DNA from 2 places in the Acidovorax sp. BLS4 genome. Region 1 is predicted to be linked to the other one. Evidence: predicted binding sites of a transcription regulator. Region 1 holds the regulator's gene; the other holds the start of a gene.
What was found. Region 1 encodes HrcA, which represses chaperone genes, less so after heat shock. Its sites were predicted from a motif close to TTAGCACTCNNNNNNNNNGAGTGCTAA; they were not measured.

Region 2: R1Z03_RS16115 (co-chaperone GroES) is a predicted target of HrcA. The motif match lies at 2,870-2,896, and genes of this name have one in related genera.

Annotation. Positions count from the first base shown of each region.
Region 1 covers NZ_CP136797.1:582,234-587,727, forward strand. Annotated here, with positions in the region: gene recN (DNA repair protein RecN) at 1-342, opposite strand, end outside; gene R1Z03_RS02765 (NAD kinase) at 343-1,239, opposite strand; gene hrcA (heat-inducible transcriptional repressor HrcA) at 1,268-2,272, shown strand; tRNA gene R1Z03_RS02775 (tRNA-Ile) at 2,292-2,368, shown strand; tRNA gene R1Z03_RS02780 (tRNA-Arg) at 2,602-2,678, shown strand; gene greB (transcription elongation factor GreB) at 2,758-3,315, shown strand; gene R1Z03_RS02790 (bifunctional (p)ppGpp synthetase/guanosine-3',5'-bis(diphosphate) 3'-pyrophosphohydrolase) at 3,333-5,494, opposite strand, start outside.
Region 2 covers NZ_CP136797.1:3,470,524-3,476,017, forward strand. Annotated here, with positions in the region: gene R1Z03_RS16100 (nucleotide sugar dehydrogenase) at 1-656, opposite strand, end outside; gene R1Z03_RS16105 (mannose-1-phosphate guanylyltransferase/mannose-6-phosphate isomerase) at 776-2,260, opposite strand; gene R1Z03_RS16110 (DUF2304 domain-containing protein) at 2,257-2,628, opposite strand; gene R1Z03_RS16115 (co-chaperone GroES) at 2,992-3,282, shown strand; gene groL (chaperonin GroEL) at 3,335-4,987, shown strand; gene R1Z03_RS16125 (TonB-dependent siderophore receptor) at 5,116-5,494, opposite strand, start outside.

The sequences.
Region 1 (5,494 bases):
GGTAGCGGTTGCTGGAATGCCGTTCATCCACGCACGGCTTTTTCCTTGCCGATCGATGGTTCGGCGAAGCAGCAGGCTTTCCTCCTGCGGTATGCCTGCTTCATCAAGCCATGCAGACAAACTGGATGGGCAATCGAATTCAGCGCAGATGTCCGTACGCTCGGTTCCCTCGCGAATCACTCCGGCATCGGCGCGGCCGCCCAGCAGCATTTGCAAGGCATCGATCAGGATGGATTTGCCTGCACCCGTTTCTCCGGTCAGCACCGTAAATCCTTTGTGAAGATCCAGGTCCAGGACATCCACGATGACGAAATCGCGCAATGCGATCCGTTTGAGCGCCATCTATGAGCCCCCTTCATTCCAGCGCAATTTTTTGCGCAACGTAGCAAAGTAGTTCCAGCCTCGAGGGTGCAAGAAGCGCACGCAGTGCTCCGACCGCCGAACCACAATCCGATCGCCATGCTGGAGCGATGCCAGCGACTGCATGTCGAAATTGGCGCTGACGTCCCGGCCCCCTACGACTTCCACCGCAATGTCGGTCGAATCCGGCAGCACGATGGGTCGATTGGACAGCGTATGGGGTGCGATGGGGACCATCACCCAACCAGGAATCGCAGGGTGCAGCATTGGGCCTCCCGCGGAGAGCGCATAGGCAGTAGATCCAGTGGGCGAAGCGATGATCAGCCCGTCTGCCCTTTGGTTCGAGACGAAATGCCCACCCACTTCCACCCGCAATTCGACCATGCCGGAAGTGGAGCCACGATTGACTACGACGTCGTTGAGTGCCAGTGCTTCAAATACGCATTCGTCCTGACGCATCACGCAGGCATGCATGAGGGGCCTGGCGTCTTCTTCGTACTCGCCATGGAGCATCGGCCTCAGTGCTGAAGCGTGCTCACCCAAAGGGATATCGGTGATGAAGCCCAGACGTCCCTGATTGATGCCGATCAGCGGAATTTTGTAGGGGGCCAATTGCCTACCGATGCCCAGCATCGTGCCGTCTCCCCCGATCACCATCCCCAGATCGCACTCCTTGCCGATCTGTTCCACCGGCATCGCAGGATAGTCAGAAATGCCGGTGTTGTTCGCCGTTTCCTGTTCCAGAATGGGTTCACAGCCTTCATTTCTGAGGAACTGGGCAACCTCTTGTACGGCATTGCGCGAACTGTCAGAAATAACGCTGGAAGTGAGCGGCTGGTACTTGCCGAAGAGTGCGACCCGTGTGAACCTGAGCTTCATTGGGAAATTAGATCATTAAAATGATTCAATGCTTGATGATCGTGCCAAGTTGTTGCTGAAGGCGCTCGTAGAGCGCTACATAGCCGATGGCCAACCCGTGGGTTCGCGTACGCTGTCGCGCGCGTCCGGTCTCGACCTCTCTCCCGCCACCATCCGTAACGTGATGGCCGATCTCGAAGAGATCGGACTGATCGCAAGCCCGCACACGTCTGCCGGCCGAATTCCGACGGCCAAAGGGTATCGCCTGTTCGTTGACACCATGTTGACAGTGCAGCGCGAACAGCTGTATTCGCCGCAACTGGCTGCAGAGCAGCCGCAAAAGGTGATTGCCAACGCGGCGCATTTGTTGTCCAGCCTGTCCCAGTTCGTGGGCGTTGTCATGGCGCCCCGACGTGCCTCGGTGTTTAGGCACATCGAATTCTTGAGATTGTCCGAAAAGCGGCTTCTGGTCATCATCGTCTCTCCTGAAGGAGACGTGCAGAACCGCGTGATCTTCACCGATGTGGACTACTCACAATCGCATCTCGTGGAGGCGGCCAATTTCCTGAACAGCCACTATTCCGGAATGGACATGGAGCGGGTGCGCGAGCGCTTGAAGACGGAGGTGGATCAGCTGCGGGAGGAAATCGGCTCGCTGATGCAGGCGGCTGTCAACGTCGGGTCCGAAGCGATGGCGGAGTCTCAGGACAATGTGGTGATTTCTGGCGAGCGCAACCTGCTGGCAGTGAGTGATTTTTCCAACGACATGGGCAACCTGCGGCGTGCTTTCGACCTGTTCGAACAGAAGACGCAGATCCTGCGTTTGCTCGATGTTTCCAACCGTGCAGATGGCGTACGCATCTTCATTGGGGGAGAGAGCCAGATCGTCCCTTTTGAGGAGCTTTCGGTAGTCACCTCTCCATATGAAATAGACGGGCAAGTCGTAGGCACACTGGGGGTCATCGGGCCCACCCGAATGCCGTACGACAGGATGATCCAGATCGTGGACATCACGTCCAAGCTGGTTTCCAACGCGCTGAGTTACCGCAAGTAAGCACATACAATTGGCGCGGGGGGCGTTAGCTCAGTTGGTTAGAGCAGAGGACTCATAATCCTTTGGTCGCGGGTTCAAGTCCCTCACGCCCTACCAGTTCAACGGGCTTGATTGCTGTTCATGGCCATTCCTCGCGTGCCTGTTCAGGCGCATTGCGTGGACATGAGAGTTGAGATGTCTGCGTTTTCTGCAAACGAAGCCAAGCAGCTATCAAAAGATGGGTTAGAATTTAAGTCTTGCTTGATTGCGAAGTTCGTCACAGAGTTCGTGTAAAAATCAAAACAAGAAATGAATGATGGCGTTGAAAACATGCTATAATTCAAAGCTTAGCGGCTGTAGCTCAGCTGGATAGAGTACTTGGCTACGAACCAAGGGGTCGTGGGTTCGATTCCTGCCAGCCGCACCAAACGGTAAGCCCTAGAACAGTGATGTTCTAGGGCTTTTTCCGTTGGGGATTCGAATGCTCTCTGCATCAAAATGCACCCATGAGCAAGGCATTCACCAAAGAATCGGATCAGTCCGATGACGAAGATTTTTCCCCTGCACCCCTTCCTGCGGGTAGCAAGAACTACATCACCCCTTCCGGTTACGCCAGGCTGCGCGATGAACTACTGGATCTCATCGACAACGAGCGGCCCAAGATCGTTGAAGTGGTTCATTGGGCTGCAAGCAATGGGGACCGTTCGGAGAACGGGGACTACCTGTACGGCAAGAAACGCCTGCGCGAAATTGATCGCAGGATTCGGTTCCTGACCAAACGACTCGAAATTGCCGAGGTGGTCGATCCCGCCATCCACGCCGGAAGTGATCAGGTGTTCTTTGGTGCCACGGTCCACTATGCGGACGATGAAGGCGTCGAGCGCACCATCACGATCCTGGGAATCGACGAAGTCGAGACGGGCCTGGCGCAAGTCAGTTGGGTGTCGCCGGTGGCTCGGGCCTTACTGAAGGCCCGCGAAGGGGATCAGGTTCAGTTGGCCACGCCAGGTGGCACGCGGACGCTGGAGGTTTTGGACGTCCGCTATCCCCAACCGGTGGCATAGGGAGCAAGGTGCCTGCCTCACCCCTGGGGCAGCACGCGGAAGGCGCGAAGCACTGCGGGCGTTCGGCGCAAATTGCGCAAGGAGGCCTCGACGTGTGACTGGTCTCGTGCAGCGATGACAAAACGCAAATCGGTCGTGTCCATGGCGGCTTCATCGTCCATGTCGACGTGAACGATGTCCGCTTCGGAGCTCGCCAGTTCGGCGGCGATGCGTGCCAAGACGCCCTTGCCGTTGGCCACGGTCACAACGATGCCGGTTTCGAACATGCGCGTGGGCTCATCGGCCCAGTCCACCGCGATAAAGCGCTCGCTGTCCTTGTGCTGAAGCTTTTTCGCCACGCTGCATTGGGCGTTATGAACCACCAGCCCTTCACCGCGCCCCAGGTAGCCGACGATGGGGTCTCCCGGTACCGGGCGGCAGCAATTCGCGTATTGAACGGATGCGTTCTCGCTGCCGTCCAAAGTCACGCCACCTTGCGACAGGGTTTCGTGGGATGAATACCTTTCACGGGTCAGCAACAGGGCATCGGGTCGGTGTCCATGCTCCGTCATCAGCACCATGAGTCGTTTCGCCACGATGCCCGCGATGCGTTTGCCCAGACCGATGTCGGTCATGAGTTCATTGCGTGTTCGATTGCCTGTGAAGCGGAGCAGCTTGTCCCACAGTGCCTGGTTCTCCGACTCGGTCGGCAGGCGTTCCAGCCCTTCGGCCCTCAGGGCCTGGGTCAGCAGCTTCTCTCCCAGTCCCGCTGATTCAGTATGGGCCAGCGTTTTGAGGTAGTGGCGAATCTTCGAGCGTGCGCGACCCGTGCGCACGAAGCCCAGCCAGGCGGGATTGGGTGTGGACACCGGCGCTGTGATGATCTCCACCACATCGCCGTTCTTGAGCTCGGTCCGCAAGGGGACCTGCTCGTTGTTGATCTTGGCGGCCGTGGTGCGGTCACCCACATTGCTGTGGATGGCATAGGCGAAATCGACCACCGTGGCGCCCCGTGGCAGTGCCATGATCTGGCTCTTGGGGGTGAAGACATAGACCGCATCGGGGAACAGGTCGACCTTCACATGGTCCCAGAACTCCGCGGCATCCCGCGTTTCGTTCTGAATGTCGAGCAGTGACTGGAGCCACTTGGTGCCAAGGCGCTCCGCGGCCGATCCGTCGGCGTCCTGTGCTTTGTACAGCCAATGGGCGGCCACGCCGGCTTCCGCCACCACGTGCATTTCCTCGGTGCGCATCTGGAATTCGATGTTGACTCCGGAAGGTCCGACCAAGGTGGTGTGCAGCGATTGGTAGCCGTTGAGCTTGGCGATGGCGATGTGGTCCTTGAACCGCCCAGGAACAGGCTTGTACATCTGATGCAGCACGCCCAGTGCCGTGTAGCAATCGACCACGGTCGGCACGATCACCCGAAAGCCGTAGATGTCCGTGACCTGGGCAAAGCTCAGGTGCTTGGTGTCCATCTTCTGGTAGATGGCATAGAGTGTTTTCTCGCGGCCTGCGAGGCGGGCTTTCATGCCCAGCTTCGAAAACGCGGTGTCGACCTCGGTTTGAACCCGCTGCACGATATCGCGCCGCCGGTTGCGTGATTTATTCACTGCCTTGGACAGGGTCGCGTAGCGCCAGGGGTGGAGATGCCGGAATGACAGATCCTGCAGCTCCCGGTAGGTCTGGTTCAGCCCAAGCCGGTGGGCGATAGGGGCATAGATCTCGAGGGTTTCGGAAGAAATGCGGCCCCATTTGCTGCGCGGCATGTCCGAGAGCGTGCGCATGTTGTGCGTGCGGTCGGCCAGCTTGATCAGAATGACCCGTACATCGCGGGCCATTGCCAACAGCATCTTGCGGAAGGACTCGGCCTGGTTCTCTTCGCGGGTGTTGAACTGAAGCTTGTCGAGCTTGGTGAGGCCATCCACCAATTCGGCCACCGGCAGGCCGAAGCGATCGATGAGATCGGACTTGGTGACGCCGCAATCTTCCATGGCGTCGTGCAGCAGTGCCGCCATCAGCGCCTGGCCATCCAGCTTCCAGGTGGCGCACTGGGCCGCCACTGCGATGGGGTGGGTGATGTAGGGCTCGCCACTGTTGCGCAACTGCCCCAGGTGGGCTTCGTCGGCAAAGCGGTAGGCCTGCCGAACCTGTTCGATGCTGGCTGCGTCGAGGTAACCGAGGTTCTCGGTGAGGGCCG
Region 2 (5,494 bases), 2.5 Mb from region 1:
GCGATGTTCAAGTCGCGCTGGGTGTTTTCGATGACCTTGGCCGCTTCGGCCACTTTCAGGCTGCTGGCCTTGTGGGTGCCGGCCGTGATGATGCTGCCGTACAGCGCATCCACCGCGTCGGCCACTTCGGGGGTGCTGCCGCTGGTGATCTTCTTGATCTTCGTGAGGGTGTTGACCCGGTCGCCCGGATTGATGCGCTCCGGGCTGTAGCCGCAGAAGAAGTCCGTGTTGAAGGTCTTGCCGCTGAGCCGTTCGAGCACCGGCACGCACACTTCTTCGGTCGCGCCAGGGTACACGGTGGATTCGTAGATGACCACGGCGCCGTCCGGCATGACCCTGCCCACCGTTTCACTCGCCTTGACCAGGGGCGTCATGTCGGGGCGGTTGGCCTTGTCCACCGGGGTGGGCACCGTCACGATGAAGACCTTGCAATCGCGCAGGTCCTCCGGGTTGGCGCTGTATTGCAGGTGGCTGGCGGCTTGCAGGTTTTCCGGGGTCACCTCCAGCGTGCCGTCCTCGCCCGATTGCAACTCGGCGATGCGTGCGGCATTGATGTCAAAGCCGATGACCGGCCGCTGGCGGCCGAACTCCACCGCCAAGGGCAGGCCCACGTAGCCGAGCCCGATCACGGCAATCCTTGCTTGTTCTAGATTCATGTTTTTATGTTGGAAGAATGGGGAGGGTCAAGTGCAGGTGCCGCACTGCTCGCACGCCGGGAAATGCGTGCGCGCGGGCCTGGCAATCGTCACGCCGGTCGCGAAGGCAATCCAATCCATCATGAAACGCCTTCGGCACCGGTAGAGCGCCCGTAGATGTCGTCGAACCGGACGATATCGTCCTCACCCAGATAGTCGCCCGATTGAACCTCGATGATTTCGAGAGGCGTCTTGCCCGGATTGGCCAGCCGATGGCGGCGGCCCACCGGAATGAACGTGGACTCGTTCTGTGCCAGCAGATAGGTGTCGTCGCCATTGGTGATTTCAGCGGTCCCCCGCACCACCACCCAATGCTCAGCGCGGTGGTAGTGCATCTGCATGCTCAGGCGCGCGCCCGGGTTCACCACGATGCGCTTGACCTGGAAGCGTTCGCCGCTGTCGACAGCGTCGTACCAGCCCCATGGCCGGTGCACCTTCCGGTGGTGGTGGGCCAGCGCATGCCCTGCCTGCTTCAGCCGGGCCACGATTTGCTTGACGTCCTGGGTACGGCGCTTGTCGGCCACGAGGACCGCATCGGGTGTTTCGACGACCACGATGTGGTCGAGCCCCACGCCGGCCACGAGCCGGTGGGTGGACATCAACAGGGTGTCCTGGCTGTCTTCCAGCAGGGCATCGCCCACGGTGGCGTTGCCTTGGCCGTCGCGCGGCAGCACGCCCCACAGGGCATCCCAGGCGCCCAGGTCGGACCAGCCCGCCTGCAGCGCGACCGCGAACGTGGGGATGCCGATCTCCGGCATCAGCGGCAACCGTTCCATCACGGCATAGTCGATGGAATCCGAAGGGCAGGCCTGGAAGGCGGCCGCGTCAGGCCGGATGAAGTCGAGATCACGCTGCGCCCCCGCCATCGCGGCCTCGCAGGCCTGGAGGATGTCGGGGCGGCAAGCACGCAGAGCGGCCAACCACTGGCTGGCGCGCACCATGAAAAGGCCGCTGTTCCAGAAATAATCACCCGCATCGAGATAGCGCTGCGCGGTCGCGGCATCGGGCTTCTCGGCAAAGCTGGCAATGCGGTGGATGCCCGCACCCTCCGGGCCCGCCGCATGGCACTGGATGTAGCCGTAGCCGGTTTCCGGCCGGTCCGGCACGACGCCGAACGTCACCAGTCCGCCCGACAGGGCCATGGAATGGGCCCGCCGGACCGCGGCGTGAAACGCGGGCAAATCCTTCACCACGTGATCGGCCGGCATGGCCAGCATGATCGGATCATCGCCTCCAGCGCATGCCTGCAAGGCGGCCAGCGTCAGTGCGGGCGCGGTGTTGCGCCCCTCGGGCTCCAGGAGTACGCGTGCCGTCCGGATGCCGACTGCCAGCAACTGGCTGGCCGCGATGAACCGGTGCTCGGTGTTGCAGACCAGGATGGGATCGGGCGCGACGTCGATCTCCGGCGCCCACCCCTGCAGCCTCAGTGCCGTGTCCTGGAGCATGGTGCGGGAACCGGCCAACGCCAGAAACTGCTTGGGATAGGCCTCCCGCGACAGGGGCCACAAACGCGTGCCCGACCCGCCGCACAGGATGACCGGCAACAACGGCTGCGCCAAGGTCATGGCTGCGATCCATCGCCCATCACGCGCGCGCGCAGGCTTTCATTGTCGGCCTGCAACAGGGCCAGCCGCTGGTTCAACCGGCGGACATCCCTCTCGATGCGGGTGTTCACCATGTCGGTGTGCAACGACTTCACCAGCAGCACCATGCTGGCCAGCAGCAGCAGCAGCGCAGGGGGATAGCTGATGCCCAGCAGCTTGGCCAGACGATCGATCAGTCCCGGCCAGGCCCCCAGCAAGGCAGCGGCCCCCGCCACCACCACCCAGAACAGGCCGTGCATCAGATACAGGTGATCCCTGCGGATCAGGTAAAGGATCAGCACCGCCAGGCCGATGCCCATCAGCGCGGTGGTTGCTTGCAAAGACGCCATTGGACTCCCGAATCTATGGATCTGACCCGCATCGGGCGTTTGATTGAGAGCACCGCCGGGAACAGCGCCCATCCCTGCTTGGGGACCAAGCGGACTGCGGGCGCCGAATCACCTCCGGCCTCAAGGAGGTCGGTATTGTAGGTGCACGCCTCATCCATCCCTCAGCCGCCGTCCTTCCTGTGGGCGCGCCGCACTCCCACTGCCAGTCCCCCTCTTGAAATGCGAAAGAATGCCCGTATCATTAGCACTCGACGCGACCGAGTGCTAGCAACGCTGGCGCCAAGCCGCTGAAGTCAGAAAGCGCCCGCACCCTGCGGGCGTGTTGTTGATGTCGCAATCCTTTTTTGAACCAGGAGAGATGCAATGAACCTTCGCCCCCTGCACGATCGCGTGATCGTCAAGCGCATTGAAAGCGAAACCACGACCGCTTCCGGCATCGTGATCCCCGACAACGCCGCTGAAAAGCCCGATCAAGGTGAAGTGCTGGCCGTCGGTCCCGGCAAGAAGAACGACAAGGGCGAGCTGATCGCCTTGAACGTGAAGGTCGGCGACCGCGTTCTGTTCGGCAAGTACTCTGGCCAGACCGTCAAGGTCAACGGCGACGAGTTGCTGGTGATGAAGGAAGACGACCTGTTCGCAGTCGTCGAGAAGTAAGCCTTTCGGCCCTTTTCCCGAACATCCTGTTTACTGAATCCGGAGAAATCAAATGGCAGCAAAAGACGTAGTTTTCGGCGGCGAAGCCCGCGCCCGCATGGTCGAAGGCGTGAACATCCTGGCCAATGCGGTCAAGGTCACCCTGGGCCCCAAGGGTCGCAACGTGGTGCTGGAGCGCTCGTTCGGCGCCCCCACCGTGACCAAGGACGGTGTGTCCGTGGCCAAGGAAATCGAACTCAAGGACAAGCTGCAGAACATGGGCGCCCAGCTCGTGAAGGAAGTGGCTTCCAAGACGTCCGACAACGCCGGTGACGGCACCACGACCGCCACCGTGCTGGCACAGGCCATCGTGCGCGAAGGCTTCAAGTACGTGGCCGCGGGCATCAACCCCATGGACCTCAAGCGCGGCATCGACAAGGCCGTGACGGCCCTGGTGGAAGAGCTGAAGAAGGCTTCCAAGGCCACCACGACCTCCAAGGAAATCGCCCAGGTGGGTTCGATCTCCGCCAACTCCGACGAAACCATCGGCAAGCTGATCGCTGACGCCATGGACAAGGTCGGCAAGGAAGGCGTGATCACCGTGGAAGACGGCAAGTCCCTCGAGTCCGAACTGGACGTCGTGGAAGGCATGCAGTTCGATCGCGGCTACCTGTCGCCCTACTTCATCAACAACCCCGAAAAGCAATCCGCGATTCTGGACAACCCCTTCGTGCTGCTGTTCGACAAGAAGATCAGCAACATCCGTGACCTGCTGCCCACGCTGGAGCAAGTCGCCAAGGCCGGCCGTCCGCTGCTGATCATTGCCGAAGAAGTCGAAGGCGAAGCCCTGGCAACGCTGGTGGTCAACACGATCCGCGGCATCCTGAAGGTCGTGGCAGTGAAGGCCCCTGGCTTCGGCGACCGCCGCAAGGCCATGCTGGAAGACATCGCCATCCTGACGGGCGGCAAGGTCATCGCCGAAGAAGTGGGCCTGACGCTCGAGAAGGTCACCCTGGCCGACCTGGGCCAAGCCAAGCGCATCGAAGTGGGCAAGGAAAACACGATCATCATCGACGGCGCCGGCGCCGCTGAAGACATCGAAGCCCGCGTCAAGCAAGTGCGCGTGCAGATCGAGGAAGCCACGTCCGACTACGACCGCGAAAAGCTGCAAGAGCGCGTGGCCAAGCTGGCTGGCGGTGTGGCCGTGATCAAGGTCGGCGCTGCCACCGAAGTCGAAATGAAGGAAAAGAAGGCCCGCGTGGAAGACGCCCTGCACGCCACGCGCGCAGCGGTGGAAGAAGGCGTCGTGGCTGGTGGCGGCGTGGCGCTGCTGCGCGCCAAGCAAGCCGTGGGCAACTCGATCAAGGGCGACAACGCCGATCAGGATGCCGGTATCAAGCTGGTGCTGAAGGCCATCGAAGCCCCCCTGCGCGAAATCGTGAACAACGCCGGCGGCGAAGCCTCGGTCGTGGTGAACGCCGTGCTGGCCGGCAAGGGCAACTACGGTTTCAATGCCGCCAACGACACGTATGGCGACATGCTGGAACTGGGCATTCTGGACCCCACGAAGGTCACCCGCACGGCCCTGCAGAACGCCGCTTCCGTGGCCTCCCTGCTGCTGACGACGGAATGCATGATCGCTGAAGCCCCCAAGGACGACGCACCGGCCGGCGGCGGCATGCCCGACATGGGCGGCATGGGTGGCATGGGCGGCATGGGCATGTAATTGCCGGCCGCACCGGACGGGATGCACTCCCGCCCGGCTGCTCCATCAAAAAACCCCGCAGGCTGCAAGGCCTGCGGGGTTTTTCTTTGGCGGGGCCGTGGGTGCGGCCCGCAGGATCGAGGGGCTGCTCAGAAACGGTAGGTCGCGCTCAGCACCACGTTGCGCCGGGGCGCCCACCAGCAATCGCCGCGCGACAGGCAGGTGCTCATGTACTGCTTGTCGGCCACGTTGTTGATGTTGAGCGCGTAGCGCCATGCCTGGCTGTCATAGGCCAGCAACGCATCTCCGACGAGCGACGATGGAACGCGCGGGCCGGAACCATCGCGGAACGCGGAGAGGTACCGCACCCCGGCCCCGGCCGAAAAGCCGCGAATCCCCGCGACGGAAAATCGATACAGCCCCCACACGGCCGCCTGGTTGCGGGGCAGGCCTTCCAGGGTCGGATCCACATCGGTGTAGTTGTAGTGGGCGATCAGATCGAACGCGGTGGTCACGCGGGTCTTCAGT